One region of the Cupriavidus sp. 2KB_3 genome, then DNA from elsewhere that is predicted to be linked to it. Evidence: riboswitches for the same ligand, from Rfam matches in the RefSeq annotation. Region 1 holds a riboswitch; the other holds the start of a gene.
What was found. A riboswitch is a leader RNA that binds a small molecule or an ion and turns the genes downstream of it on or off. The one in region 1 is predicted to bind glycine.
Positions count from the first base shown of each region.

Region 2: another riboswitch for glycine. It lies ahead of gcvT (glycine cleavage system aminomethyltransferase GcvT); the one in region 1 lies ahead of AB4120_RS26780 (D-amino acid dehydrogenase).

Region 1 covers NZ_JBFRHD010000034.1:26,453-33,738, forward strand. Annotated here, with positions in the region: gene AB4120_RS26760 (MFS transporter) at 100-1,404, shown strand; gene AB4120_RS26765 (hypothetical protein) at 1,451-1,993, shown strand; gene AB4120_RS26770 (GGDEF domain-containing protein) at 2,092-3,684, shown strand; tRNA gene AB4120_RS26775 (tRNA-Leu) at 3,741-3,827, shown strand; gene AB4120_RS26780 (D-amino acid dehydrogenase) at 3,887-5,161, opposite strand; glycine riboswitch at 5,325-5,423, opposite strand; gene AB4120_RS26785 (cytochrome b/b6 domain-containing protein) at 5,481-6,032, opposite strand; gene AB4120_RS26790 (PepSY domain-containing protein) at 6,035-6,301, opposite strand; gene AB4120_RS26795 (LysR family transcriptional regulator) at 6,470-7,286, shown strand, end outside.
Region 2 covers NZ_JBFRHD010000016.1:48,593-55,878, forward strand. Annotated here, with positions in the region: gene gcvP (aminomethyl-transferring glycine dehydrogenase) at 1-1,746, opposite strand, end outside; gene gcvH (glycine cleavage system protein GcvH) at 1,848-2,228, opposite strand; gene gcvT (glycine cleavage system aminomethyltransferase GcvT) at 2,332-3,459, opposite strand; glycine riboswitch at 3,552-3,674, opposite strand; glycine riboswitch at 3,696-3,783, opposite strand; gene AB4120_RS17840 (glycine zipper 2TM domain-containing protein) at 3,927-4,148, opposite strand; gene AB4120_RS17845 (UvrD-helicase domain-containing protein) at 4,402-6,510, shown strand; gene AB4120_RS17850 (response regulator) at 6,896-7,286, shown strand, end outside.

The sequences.
Region 1 (7,286 bases):
CATGCCAGGCGGGCCGAAATGTCGCTTGAGCCTGCGCCGCCGATGGCCTGAAATAGAGCAATCCTGCGACCTGATCGCCATCTTCCGGACTCCATCGCCATGACCGACCGCCCCGCCTCCCATGCCGCTGGCGCATTGCCGGCCGATTCGCCGCCCTGGTGGCGCACCGCCTGGTTCCTGCTGCTGGCCGGCGGGCTGGTGATGGGGCTGGCGCTGGGCGCGCGCCACGTGCAGGGCCTGTTCATGCTGCCGATCATCACGGACCGGGGCTGGACGCGCGAAACCTTTGCCTTCGCCATGGCCGTGCAGAACCTCACCTGGGGGCTGGCCCAGCCGTTCACCGGCATGGTGGCGGATCGCTTCGGCTCCGCCCGGGTGATGCTGGCCGGCCTGGCGCTGTACGCGGTCGGCCTGTTCCTGATGGCGCAGGCGGCCACGCCGGCGGCCTTCGTCTGGTCGGCGGGGCTGTGCGTGGGCGTGGCGCTGTCCGGCACCACCTTCGGCGTGGTCTACGGCGCCTTGAGCCGGATGATTGCGCCGGGGCAGCGCAGCCGGGCGCTGGGCCTGGCCGGGGCGATGGGCGGCATCGGCCAGTTCCTGCTGGTGCCGGGCGCGCAGGCCATGATCCTCCAGGCGGGCTGGCGCGGCGCGCTGCTGATCCTGGCCGTGACCGCCGCCGCCATGCTGCCGCTGGCGCTGCCGTTCCAGGACCGGGCACAGCCGGCTGGCGGCGCCGGAGGCGGAGGCGGAGGAGGAGGAGGAGGAGGAGGAGTTGGGGGCGCCCAGCCGCCGCTGCTCGGGGCGGTGCGCGAGGCCTTCCGCCATTCCGGCTTCTGGCTGCTCAACCTCGGCTTCCTTGCATGTGGCTTTCAGTTGGCTTTTATCGCCAATCACCTGCCGGCCTACCTGCGCGACAAGGGCATGCAGCCGTCCGAGGGCATGGCCGCGCTGGCGGTCATCGCGCTGGCCAATATTGCCGGGACGTACTGGTTTGGCGTGCTGGGCGGGCGGCATTCGCGGAAGTATCTGCTGGCCGGTATCTATTTAGTACGGACGGCGGCGATGGCGCTGTTCGTGCTGCTGCCGCTCAGCGCCGCCACGCTCTACGGGTTTGCGGCGGTGATGGGCTTCCTCTGGCTCGGCACCGTGCCGCTGACCAGCGGCATCGTCTCGCAGGTCTTCGGGGTGCGCTATATCACCACGCTGTTCGGCTTTGTGTTCTTCGGCCACCAGCTGGGCTCGTTCCTGGGGGTCTGGCTGGGCGGGGTGGTATTCGAGGCTACGCGCTCCTATGACCTGGTGTGGATGGGGGCGATGGCGCTCGGCGTGGTGGCAGCCGCGCTGCACTGGCCGATCGACGACCGGGAGATCGTCCGCGCGGGCTGGCCGCAGCCGCAACGCTGAGTTCAGCCGGCTGGGCTATGCTTGGCATGGACTCTGGAGACATGCCATGCCCAACCCGTTTTCCGTGCGCGCTGCCCGCGTCGCGCTCCTGGCCGCTCTGGCCGCCGTGGCCGCCGTGGTGCTGGTCGGCTGCGCCACGCTCCAGCCGGTGCAGACCGCCCAGTCGATGCTCGGCAGCCCGCAAAGCGCGGTGCGCGAGACCTTCGGCAACCCGACCGAGACCTACCAGCTGGCGGACGGCACCCAGCGCTGGATCTATTCCAAGCAGCCCTACGGCTTCGAGGTCTACGCCGCGGACTTCGACGCCGCCGGCAAGCTGACCGGTTTCCGCCAGACCCTGACCGAGAAGGAGATCTACGAGGCGCGCCCCGGGGTCTGGACCAAGCGCGACATCGCCGAGCGCTTCGGCCTGCCGCGCGAGCCGGTGCAGTACTTCACCCTGATGAAGCGGGAGGCGTGGAGCTACCGGATGTACATGGCCGGCAACCTGCCGGCGCACTTCAGCGCCTATTTCGACGACGCCGGCGTGCTGGATCGCACCATGATCATCATGGACTCGCGCGGCGGGGACCGCAGCCGCTCCAGGTAAGTGGGGGGCGATGGGGTGGCGCCCCGGCTAGCCCCTATAATGGGGCGCCTCCGCCATGTCGGGCGCGGCGGCTCTTCATCAGGTTCCCCGCCGTTCTCATGCCCTCGTACCCTCTTGTCCTTTGCCTGACCATAGCCGTGGTGTGCAGCGTGGGCATGGTTATCGCCACCTGGCCGCGCCGTGACGATCCCACGATCAAGGCTTTCCTCGTGCTGGCCGGCGGCGTGGCGATCTGGAGCGGCGGGCGGCTCCTGGAAGTCAGTTCGGCCGACCTGGACGGACGCATCTTCTGGGCCAAGGCCCAGTACGTCGGTATCGTGATGGTGCCCATCGGCTGGCTGGTGGCGATGATCCACCTGAGCCGGCCGCGCTACGTGGTGCCGTGGTCGCGGCTGTGGCTACCGGTGCTGGCGGCGGTGGTGTCCGTGGTGCTGGTGCTGACCAACGAGCGGCATCACCTGATCTGGACGCGCATCGACCTGATGCCGGCCGGCGTCTCGCCGGGCGCCATCTTCCACCATGGCCCCGGCTACGTGGTGATGGCGGCGTGGACCTATTTCATGCTGCTGCTGAGCCTGGTCTTCCTGCTTACGGCGGAGGTGCCCAATGCGGCGCTGACGCGTTGGGGCCGGGCCATCGTGGCCAGCAGCCTGACCCTGCCGCTGCTGACCCACATGGCCTACCTGCAGCGCTGGACCAGCCCGCTGGGCGGCGACCTGACCCCGGCCACGTTCTCCCTGATGACGGTGGTGGTCTGGATCTGCGCGCTGCGCACCCATCTGGACGACATCGGCCACTACGCGCGGTTGCGCGTGTTCGACACGATTGGCGATGGCTGTGTGATCGTCGACACCAAGGGGCGCATCGTCGAGTTCAACCCGGCCGCCGTGCGGCTGGTGCCCGACCTGCGCCGGGGACAGCCGATGCCGGCCATGTGGGACGAGGCGCTGCGCCAGCCACGCGAGGCGGGGGCCGGCGACGACGCCATGCCCTACATTCCCCAGGACGCGCACTACGAGGTGACAGCGGAGCCGGTAATGCGGCTGGACGGCAAGCGCATCGGCACGCTGGTCTTCATGCGCGACATCAGCCGCTACCAGTCGCGCGAACTGGCGCTGACGGCCCAGCTCGGCCAGACCGAGGCGCGGCTCTCGCGCGTGGAGGCGGACCTCGACATCGACGCGCTGACCGGCATTCCGAACCGGCGCTTCTTCCAGCGCGAGTCCCTGCTGGCCGTGACCCGGGCCTTCGAGACGGACGCGCCGATCGGGCTGCTGATTCTCGACGTGGACCTCTTCAAGCAATACAACGACCTGTACGGCCACCCCTGCGGTGACGACTGCCTGCGCCGGGTGGCCACCGCGCTGACCAGCGTGCTGGCGGGGGAGCAGTTCTGCGCGCGGCTGGGCGGCGAGGAGTTCGCGGTGGTGCTGCCGGACGCGTCGCAGGACGAGACGCGCAACGTGGCGCGCCGCATGGTGGCGGCGGTGCGCGACCTGGAGATCCCGCACAACGGCACGCCGGTGCAGCCGTTCGTCACGATCAGCGTGGGCGCGGCCTGCGCGGTGCCGGACGCGCCACGGCTGGAGCCCCTGCTGCACCGGGCGGACAGCGCGATGTACCAGGCCAAGCGCGCCGGGCGCAATCGCTTCGTTCAGGATGGGAAGATCTACATGGGCCTGCAGGCGTAGTGGCGCGCGGGGGCTTGCAAAATCCGCAAGGTCATGTAGAATGCGCCGCTCACCTTGCCCAGGTGGCGGAATTGGTAGACGCACTAGGTTCAGGTCCTAGCGGTGGCAACACTGTGGAGGTTCGAGTCCTCTCCTGGGCACCAAAGTTTCAGCAAAAAAGCCCGCGACGAAAGTCGCGGGCTTTTTTGTTTCCTGCGATCGATCAGCCCTCGCCAGCCAGTGCCAGGCCCGTCCGCACCGTCGCGCGCTCGCCTGCCGCCTGCCGGATGACATCGCCCACCATCTCGGCCGTCACTGCCGACAACGTCCACCCCAGATGCCCGTGCCCCGTGTTGTAGAACACGTTGGCCTGCCGGCCACGCCCCACGCGCGGCATCATGTTCGGCATCATCGGCCGCAGCCCCGCCCACGGCACCACGCTGCGCGTGCTCACGCCGGGGAAGCAGGTGTTGACCCAGTCGATCAGCGGGCGGATGCGGTCCGCGCGGATGTCGCGGTCGATGCCGTTGAACTCGGCCGTGCCGGCCACGCGGAAGCGGTCCACGCCCAGCCGGCTGGTCACGAGCTTGGTCTCGTCGTCGAGCAGGCTGACCGTAGGAGCCGCAGCCTGGCTGGCGGCGTCGGGCAGGTTCACCGTGATCGAATAGCCCTTCACCGGGTAGATGTTCACGCGGTCGCCCAGCTGCGCGGCGAACTGCCGGCTGGCCACCCCGGCGCAGACCACCACGGCGTCGAAGGTCGTCGAGGTGGTTGCGGTGCCCTGCGCGCCGTCGCGGACGGTGATGGTGGCCCTGCGGCCGTCCGACGTGACCGTCTGCACGTCCTGGCTGTAGCGCGTGACCACGCCGAGCCGCTGGGCCGCCGCGGCCAGGCCGGAAGTGAATTTGTGGATGTCGCCGGTGGCGTCGCTCTCGGTGTAGTAGCCGCCGTAGTACTGGCCGGCCAGTGTCGGCTCGATCGCACGCATTTCCTCGGGCGTGACCGCGCGGCGCGGCAGGCCGCCCTCGGCCAGCAGGCGGGAGACCTCGCCGGCATGGTCGAAGCCCGCCTTGTCCCGGTAGATATGGAGGATGCCCTGCCGCTTGAGGTCGAAGTCGATGCCTTCCGCCTCGGCCCAGCCGAACAGGTGCGCCCGGGCGGCGATGGCCAGCCGGGCGGTCTCGATCGTGTTCGCCCGGTAGTGCGGCATGGCGGCGATGAATTCGGCGAACCAGCTCAGCTTGTGCCAGGTGGGACGGGGGTTCACGAGCAGCGGCGCGTCGTTGCGCAGCATCCACTTGATGCCCTTGACCAGCGTGGAGCGGTGGGTCCAGACCTCGGCGTTCGACGCGGAGAGCTGGCCGCCATTGGCGAACGAGGTTTCCATGGCCGCGTAGCGATGGCGCTCGAGCAGCGTGACCGCGAAACCACGTTTGGCGAGGGCGTAAGCGGTCGTCACGCCGGTGATGCCACCGCCGATGACTGCGATTGTCTTCATGTTGTCAGGTCTTCCAGGACGTCATGGATGGGGGGTACGTGGCGCACCATGCGCGACGCACGCCCCCTCTGTCCTTGACCTGAGAGATTCACGATGCGCGCGGGCGCATCGCTTGCTCCTTCGGTACCGTCGGCTGACGCGAGCCGGGGTTCTTCAGAGTGCAATGGCGTTACCGGTCCTTTGGCCTGAGAGTTTCCGGGGCGGTTGCTCCTTCGGCGCCGGCCTGCCGGGCGGCAGGAACGGTCTCTCCCGATAACGCGGGTAAAACGGGTACGACGGGGGCACTATGCCACGGGGATCGCTGCTCCGGCAACCCCGGCTAGTCGAGGTTGCGTGGCTTGCGGCCGGTAATCATCGCCCCGATCAGGTTTTCCTTGCCGGCCACGCTGGCAACGATGGCCACCAGCGCGTGCACCACCACCAGCCCGAGCAGCGTGTTGGAGAGCCAGCGATGGATGTCGATGGGCCAGTCCTCGCCCCAGAACGGGTCGAGGCGGGAGAGCCAGCCGGTGACGGCCAGCAGCAGGATCAGCGTCCACATCGCCAGCATCATCACCGCGCCGAGCGGCGTGTGGCTGATGAAGCGCGGCGCGCGGCGCCGGGCCATGGCCCGGGCATGGGCCAGCACGCCGGCAGGGCGCGGCAGCCAGGCGCGGAAGCGCGCGTGTTCGCTGCCGATGAAGCCCCAGAGGATGCGGAACAGCACGAGTCCGGCGGCCACGTAGCCCAGCAGGCGGTGCATCTGGTCGCCGGAATCGTCGATGATGCCGTAGCACACGATGGCTGCCACGCTCCAATGCGTGAGCCGCACCACGCCGTCCCAGACGCGGAGCGTGGCGATTTCGCGCAGCTGGCCAGCCGGGACGGACATGCTTACTTCTCGATCTCGGACTTCACGATGTCGAGCGTCTTCGTGTCGAAGTAGATCTCGGCCTTCTTGCCGTCCTTGGTGGTGCCGTAGATCTCGTAGCAGTTGCCGTCCACCTTGAATTTCTTGATGTTGTAGCCCTGGGCGACGATCTTGGCCTTGGCGTCGGCCTCGGGCATCCATTCGGACTTCGGATGCTTGTCGCACTTGGCGCCCGCGAGCGCACCCGTGGAAAACGCACCGGCGATGAGAAGGACGGCGACTTTCAGCATTGCAACTCCACAAGACACCCCACTCGGGGCGGATGCGGGAATCGTATGCGGTAACACGAATTGTTATCAATCAATGTTTTCCCGAGCCTTGAGTCTCAACCGGCAGGATTGTTCGTGCTGTGGGACAATCCGGCCGTGCCTGGAGGCACGCGAAGACCAAGGTGTTGCATGAAATCGATCGACTGGAAAGACTGGGAAATCTTCTGCCGCGTAGTGGAAGGGGGCGGCTTCACGCAGGGAGCCGAACTGGCGGAAGTGCCCAAGTCATCGGCCAGTGCGGCGGTTGCCCGGCTGGAAACCCAGGTTGGCGTGCGCCTCTTCGAGCGCACCACGCGGCGCGTGCGCGTGACCCAGCGCGGCCAGCAGCTCTATGACCGCGTAGCGCCGCTGTTCGGTGAACTGCGCGAGATCAGCGCCGAGGCTGCCTCGGTGAGCGCCGAGGTCAGCGGCACGCTGCGCATCGCCACACCTTACGAGGTGGGCTCGCAGCACCTCTCGGCCTCGCTGTCGAGGTTGCTCAAGCTGCACCCGTCGCTGCACGTGGAACTCGACATGAGCTGGGATCAGCCCGACCTGATCCGCCACGGCTACGATCTCGCCTTCGTCATGACCGACACCAACCTCCACGACAGCTCGTTCGCGAGCAAGCGGGTGGTGCTGATCGAGCGTGCGTTCTATGCGGCACCCGCGCTGATCCGCGAGCACGGCCTGCCGCGTGCGCCGCAGGACCTGAAGGGCTGGCCGACGCTGGGCAACCTTGACGACGTGCAATGGGAATTTCTGCGCGACGGCGTGGAAACCTTCGCCATGGATGTTTCGCCGCGCATTTCCACGCATAACGCCGAAGTCCGCCTCAAGGCCGCGCTGGACGGGCTGGGCGTGGCGCGCATGTCGCCGCGCTTCGTGCACGAGCATCTGGTGCACGGCCAACTGGTGCGCGTGCTGCCCGGCTATACGTCGTCCCCGCTGAAGGTGTACGTGCTGA
Region 2 (7,286 bases), on a different contig from region 1:
CGCGTTCGGCTGCAGGCTCACCGCGGCGTAGCCGGTGGCGGCGCAGAGCATGGCCTCGAGCTGGTCGATCATCTCGCGGTAGCCCACGGTCTGGTCGAGCGGCGCGAACGGGTGGATCTTGCTGAACTCGGGCCACGTCACCGGGATCATCTCGCTGGTGGCGTTGAGCTTCATGGTGCAGGAGCCGAGCGGGATCATCGTGCGATCCAGCGCGAGGTCCTTGTCCGCCAGCGAGCGCAGGTAGCGCAGCATCTCGTGCTCGGCGTGGTGCGTGTTGAAGACCGGATGCGTCAGGTAGGCGCTCTGGCGGGCCAGCGCGGCCGGGAAGCCGTCGCCGACGGCCGCCTCGGTCGCATCGAATGCCGGCACCGGCTTGCCATGCGCGAAGATCTCCCACAGCGCGACCACATCCTCGCGCGAGGCGGTCTCGTCCAGCGAGATACCCACGCGGGTGGCGCCGATATGGCGCAGGTTGATGCCGCGCGCGGTGGCGGCGGCGTGGATGGCCTCGGTGTTGAAGCCGGTTTCCAGCGTCAGGGTGTCGAAGAACGTGGCGTTGACCGGGGTCACGCCCATCGCCTTCAGGCCGGCGGCCAGCGTGGCGGTCAGGCGGTGCACGCGCTGGGCAATGCGCTGGAGGCCCTGCGGCCCGTGGTACACGGCGTACATCGACGCCATCACGGCCAGCAGCACCTGTGCGGTACAGATGTTCGACGTGGCCTTCTCGCGGCGGATGTGCTGCTCGCGCGTCTGCAGCGCCAGCCGGTACGCCTTGTTGCCCTGCGCGTCGATGGTCACGCCCACCAGCCGGCCCGGCATCGAGCGCTTGAATTCATCCTTCACGGCCATGTAGCCGGCGTGCGGGCCGCCGAAGCCGAGCGGCACGCCAAAGCGCTGCGAGTTGCCCACGGCCACGTCGGCGCCCCATTCGCCCGGCGCGACGATCAGCGTCAGCGCCAGCAGGTCCGCCGCCGCCACCACCAGGCCGCCAGCCGCGTGCACGGCATCGGCGATGGCACGGTAGTCGGCCACGTCGCCGTTCACGCCCGGGTATTGCAGCAGCACGCCGAAGGCATGGGCGCCGGCGGCCTCGGCGGCGGGGCCGACCTTGACCTCGATGCCCAGCGGCAGTGCGCGCGTGCGTACCACTTCCAGCGTCTGCGGCAGCACGTCGTCCGCCACGTAGAACGTGTTCGAGGCGTGCTTGTTCACGCGCTGGAGCAGCGTCATCGCCTCGGCGGCGGCAGTGCCTTCGTCCAGCATCGACGCATTGGCGATGTCCAGCCCGGTCAGGTCCGTGACCATCTGCTGGAAGTTCAGCATCGCCTCCAGGCGGCCCTGCGAGATCTCGGGCTGGTACGGCGTGTAGGCCGTGTACCAGGCCGGGTTTTCGAAAATATTGCGGAGGATGACGCCCGGCGTGAGCGTGTTGTAGTAACCCTGCCCGATGAAGCTCTTGAGCACGCGGTTCTTGTTCGCCAGCCCGCGCAGCCTGGCCAGCGCGGCTTCCTCGGTCAGCGGCTCGGTGAATTCGCCGAGCGGCATGCCGTCGCGGCGGCGGATGGCGGCGGGCACCACGGCGTCGATCAACGCGGCGCGCGTCTCGTAGCCGAGCACCTTGAGCATGTGTTGCTGTTCGGCGGTGTCCGGGCCGATGTGACGGGCGGCGAAGGCGTCGCGCGCCTCCAGTTCGGCCAGCGTGGGCCGGCTACCTTGGGCGGCGTTCATGGGAAGAGGGGCGTTCATGGCAAGTGTCTCGTGGGGCGGGGCGGCAGGTGGTCAGCCTGGCCGCCGCGCGGGCATCTCGGGCGCCGCCTCCTGGCTCGGGAGACGGCTGGTACAGCGCGTCAGGCGCCGACGCTGGCCTTGTAGGCGTCGACGGTCATCAGGCCGTTCACATCGTCGCCATTGGCCGGCTTCAGTTTGAACAGCCACGCGTCGAAGGCGTTGGCGTTGACGGATTCCGGCGCGGCGCTCGCGGCCTCGTTCACGGCGATGACTTCGCCGGCCACCGGGGCGTAGATGTCGGAAGCGGCCTTCACGGACTCCACCACGGCCAGCGCGTCGCCGGCGCCTACCGACTTGCCGACTTCGGGCAGCTCCAGGAAGACGATGTCGCCCAGCGCGTCCTGCGCATGGTCGGTAATGCCGATCGTCAGCGTGCCGTCGGCTTCAACGCGCACCCACTCGTGCGATTCGGTGTACTTCAGGTCAGCAGGGAAATTCATGACGGGTTCTCCGGGAATGCAGTGTTTGTCTTGTTTCGGTTCGCCTGCCGGGGCCAGCCGGGCAGGCGTGATGGCGACCGTTGGTGTCAGCCGGGCGGATGCCTCAGCTCACGAGTGCCTTGCCATTGCGCACAAACGGCAGTTTAACCACAGTCGCGGTCAGTTTGCGGTCACGAATCTCGACCTGGACCTCGGTGCCGGGCACAACGCCCTGCGGCAGCCGGGCAAAGGCAATGGATTGGGAGAGGGACGGGCTGAAGGTGCCGCTCGTGATCTCGCCGTCGCCGGCGGGGGTGATCACCTTCTGGTGCGCACGCAGCACCCCGCCCTTGTCGCGCAGGATCAGCCCGGCAAATGTCTTATGTTGTCCGGCCGCCAGCAGCGCGGATTTGCCGGTGAAATCGCGCTCGCTCTGCAGGTCCACGGTCCAGGCCAGGCCGGCGTCGAGCGGCGAGGTGTGGATATCCATGTCCTGGCCGTACAGGTTCATGCCGGCCTCCAGGCGCAGCGTGTCGCGCGCGCCAAGTCCGGCCGGGCGCACGCCCACGGACTGCAGCTTCTCCCAGATGCCGGCCACGTTCTCGGCCTCCACCACCAGCTCGAAGCCGTCCTCGCCGGTATAGCCGGTGCGCGCCACCATCAGCTCGCCCATCATCGGGTCCTGCACCACCACGGCGTTGAACGGCTTGAGCGCGTCCGCCGGCTGGGTCGAGGGGAAGGCCTGGTGGACCTTGGCGCGCGCGTTCGGGCCCTGCACGGCGATGATCGCCAGCTTGCCCACGCCGGCCGGCGCCACGTCGCCCCGGCGCGGGGTGATCGTCACGCCGCTGCCGGTGGCCGCGTTGCGGGCCGTGATCCATTCGATGTCGCCCACCGCCGTGCTGGCGTTCACCACCAGGCGGAAACGGTCTTCGGCGAAGAAATAGACGATCAGGTCGTCGATGACCCCGCCTTTTTCGTCGAGCATGCACGTATACTGGGCCTTGCCCGGGGTCTGGAGCTTGTCGACATTGTTGGCCAGCAGGCCGCGCAGGAAGGCGCGCGTGTTGGGGCCGGACAGGTCCACCACGCACATGTGCGAGACATCGAACATGCCGGCATCGCCGCGCACCGCGTTGTGTTCCTCGATCTGGGAGCCGTAGTTGACCGGCATGTCCCAGCCGCCGAAATCGACCATGCGGGCACCGAGCGAGCGGTGGATGGCGTTAAGGGGCGTGGCCTGGAGCGTCATGGGAAATCCTCTGGAGCGAATACGGCAGCGAAAACGAAAAAAGGGTCATCCGCCGTGGGGATCGATGGCAATGCCACCAATCCGCCGCGGCGGATGACCCCTCTGTCCTCGATACCTGAGAGATTACGATGCGGCTTGCCGCATCGCGCGCCCCTTCGGTGGACACGCTCGCCATGCCTGGGCACGGGCGGGTGTCGCTCTCCAGAGTGCGGCATGCATCGTGTGCATGTTGCATGCCGATCCGACCGGTCCGTGGTGCCTGAGAGTTTTCGGGTGATACCCCTTCGGCGGCGCAATGGCTGCGCGCTCTCCCGGTTGGATGCGCGTGAATGTACGGGACGGGTTGACCTTTGTCAACGCGGCGCCAACGCCACCTTGCTAAGGGCCGGGGAGTGCGCGGCGGTAATTCCTGCCGCCTGCGGGTAAGGACTACCCGCCGCCGCCCCGGAGGCGCGTGCCGCGCCGGATCAACGATCCTTCGTGACGACGTTACCCACCACGCCGCCCACCGCCGCGCCACCCACCGTGCCGAGCGCGCTGCCGTTGGTCAACGCCGCGCCGCCGAGCGCGCCAACGCCCGCGCCAATGGCCGTGTTGCGTGTCTTGGGACTCATGTCCGCGCAGCCGCCAAAGGCCGCAAGGGTGACACCGATCAGCGTGACTTTCGCCAGGGTTCGCATTGTTTTCATGATCGCCTCCGAATGTGCCGAATTTGTCATCAGGACCGCACAGCCGCCGGTCCCGCATGATCGTAGGAGGCAATCTCCATGCCCCGGATGCTTACTCAGGCGTCACATTTACGAAGTGTTACCGCGATGAAACACTGGTAGCACTCGCGCCGCGGATGTCGGCCATCCGGCACCGGCGCGGGCCACCCTGCGTGTTAACATCGACGCCTTTCGCGCGCCCCAAAGGCGTGCGCCATCCGGCACCCGCCCACCCATGACCCACGGACTCAACGCCGCCCAATCCGAAGCCGTTCGCTATCTGGACGGGCCCTGCCTCGTCCTCGCGGGCGCCGGGTCCGGCAAGACGCGCGTCATCACGCAGAAGATTGCCCACCTGATCGAGGACAAGGGCTTCGAGCCGCGCCACATCGCCGCCGTCACCTTCACCAACAAGGCGGCGAAGGAGATGCAGGAGCGCATCGGCAAGCTGATGGAGGGCAAGACCACGCGCGAGGGCAAGCGGATTCCGCTCAAGCAGCTCACCGTCTGTACCTTCCACTCGCTCGGCGTGCAGATCCTGCGTATGGAGGCCGAGCACGTCGGCCTGAAGCCGCAGTTCTCGATCATGGATTCGGACGACTGCTTCGGGCTGGTGCAGGAGCAGCTCGCCACCACGGACAAGAAGCTGATCCGCAGCGTGCAGGGCACGATCTCGCTGTGGAAGAACGGCATGGTCGACCCCGAGACCGCGCTGGCCCAGGCCGCCAATGCCGACGAGCACCAGGCCGCCACGGTCTATCGCAACTATGTGGCCACGCTGCACGCCTACCAGGCGGTGGATTTCGACGACCTGATCCGCCTGCCCGCCGAGCTGTTCGCGCGTGACGAGACCGTGCGCCTGAAATGGCAGAACCGGCTGCGCTACTTCCTCGTCGACGAATACCAGGACACCAACGCCTGCCAGTACGCGCTGCTCAAGCTGCTGGCCGGCGGCTCGCACCTGCGCGCGCCGGCGTTCACGGCCGTGGGCGATGACGACCAGGCCATCTACGGCTGGCGCGGCGCCACGCTGGACAACCTGCGCGGCCTGCAGACCGATTTCCCGGACCTCAAGGTCATCAAGCTCGAGCAGAACTACCGCTCCACGGTGCGCATCCTCGAGGCGGCCAACGCGGTCATCGCCAACAATCCCAAGCTGTTCGACAAGAAGCTGTGGTCGGAGCACGGCATGGGCGACCCGATCGCCATCCACCCGATGAACGACGAGGAGCACGAGGCCGAGTCGGTGGTGTTCCGCCTGTCCGCCCACAAGTTCGAGCGCCGCGCGCAGTTCCGCGACTACGCCATCCTGTATCGCGGCAACCATCAGGCGCGGCTGTTCGAGCAGATCCTGCGGCGCGAGCGGATTCCGTACGTGCTGTCCGGCGGACAGAGCTTCTTCGACAAGGCCGAGATCAAGGATATCTGCGCCTACCTGCGGCTGATTGCCAACCCGGACGACGACCCCGCCTTTATCCGCGCCATCACCACGCCCCGGCGCGGCGTGGGCAACACCACGCTGGAGGCCCTCGGCACGTTCGCGGGGCAGGCCAAGGTGTCGCTGTTCGAGGCCGCGATGATGGGCGGCATCGAAGGCAAGCTCCAGCCGCGCCAGCTGGAGCCGCTGCGTGTGTTCTGCGAGTCGATGGTGCGGCTGGCGGACCGCGCCAAGACCGATCCGGCCACCGTGCTGCTCGACGACATGATGGCCGGCATCCACTATGAATCGTACTTGTACGATACCTTCGACGAACGCCAGGCCCAGTCGCGCTGGACCAATACGCTCGAATTCCTCGACTGGCTCAAGCGCAAGGGCACGCGCCCGGAAGCCGAAGCCGGGGAGGGCGAGGCCACCGGCTTCGACAACGCCGACGGCTTTGGCGACGAAGGCAAGAACCTGCTCGAACTGACCCAGACCGTGGCGCTGATGAGCATGCTCGAAGGCCGCGAGGAAGACCCGGACGCGGTGCGGCTCTCCACGCTCCACGCCTCCAAGGGCCTCGAATATCCGCACGTGTTCCTGGTGGGCGTGGAGGAGGGCATCCTGCCCCACGCGCGCGAGGACGAAGACATGAGCGACGAGAAAATCGAGGAAGAGCGCCGGCTGATGTACGTGGGCATCACCCGCGCCCAGCGCAGCCTCCAGATCAGCTGGTGCAAGAAGCGCAAGCGCGCCCGGGACACCTACTCCTGCGAACCCTCGCGCTTCATCACCGAAATGAAACTCGAAGAGGCGCCAGCTCCTGTCGACGAGACCCCGGCCATGAGCCCCAAGGACCGGTTGGCGAATCTCAAGGCGCTGCTGGGTACGCCGGGCGCGCCCGGCAAGCCCGTGGCAGGTTGAGCCGCACCCTCGCCCCAGCCCACGCATCACCGCCGATACAAGGCGGACAAGACCGCGCGCCCCGCGCTTTCTAATATGGCGACGCGTCAGACGCCTCGGCGACTGGCGCCGTGCCGCGCCTGCCCTTCGGTTAGCGGTGCGGCTGGGTACGCTTGCGTGCCTGGCTCTTCCCTGTTGAACGCTCCCGGCGCGGCAGTGCCGGGGGCGTCGTTTTATCAGGCGAAGTTATCCACAGCGCACGTATCAAGTCCGATACAAAGCCGCCACAGCGCCGATATTGCAAACTGGTACAGTTGGACGCCGGCTGTTGCGCGGGCCCCTGCCAGTTTTCGCGCATCGGCTGTCCGCATCGCCCGCCGGCGTTTCCCATCCCTCCCGTTTTGCCATGGACCTCACTCCCGCCTTGCCTACCCGCCTGCTGATCGTCGATGACGATCCCCAGATCCGCGCCATGCTGGCCGAATACCTGGCCACGTTCGGCATGGCGGCCGATGGGGCCGAAGGCGGGGCGTCGATGCGCACTGCCATGGCGCAGCACCACTATGACCTGGTGATCCTGGACCTCTCGCTGCCGGGCGAGAACGGCCTGACGCTGTGCCGCGAGATCCGCGAGCGCACGGACATCCCCGTGATCATGCTGACTGCCCGCGCCGAGCTGGCCGACCGTGTGGTCGGGCTCGAGGTGGGGGCGGACGACTACGTGACCAAGCCGTTCGAGATGCGCGAGCTGGTGGCGCGCATCCACACCGTGCTGCGGCGCAGTCGGGCGGATGTGC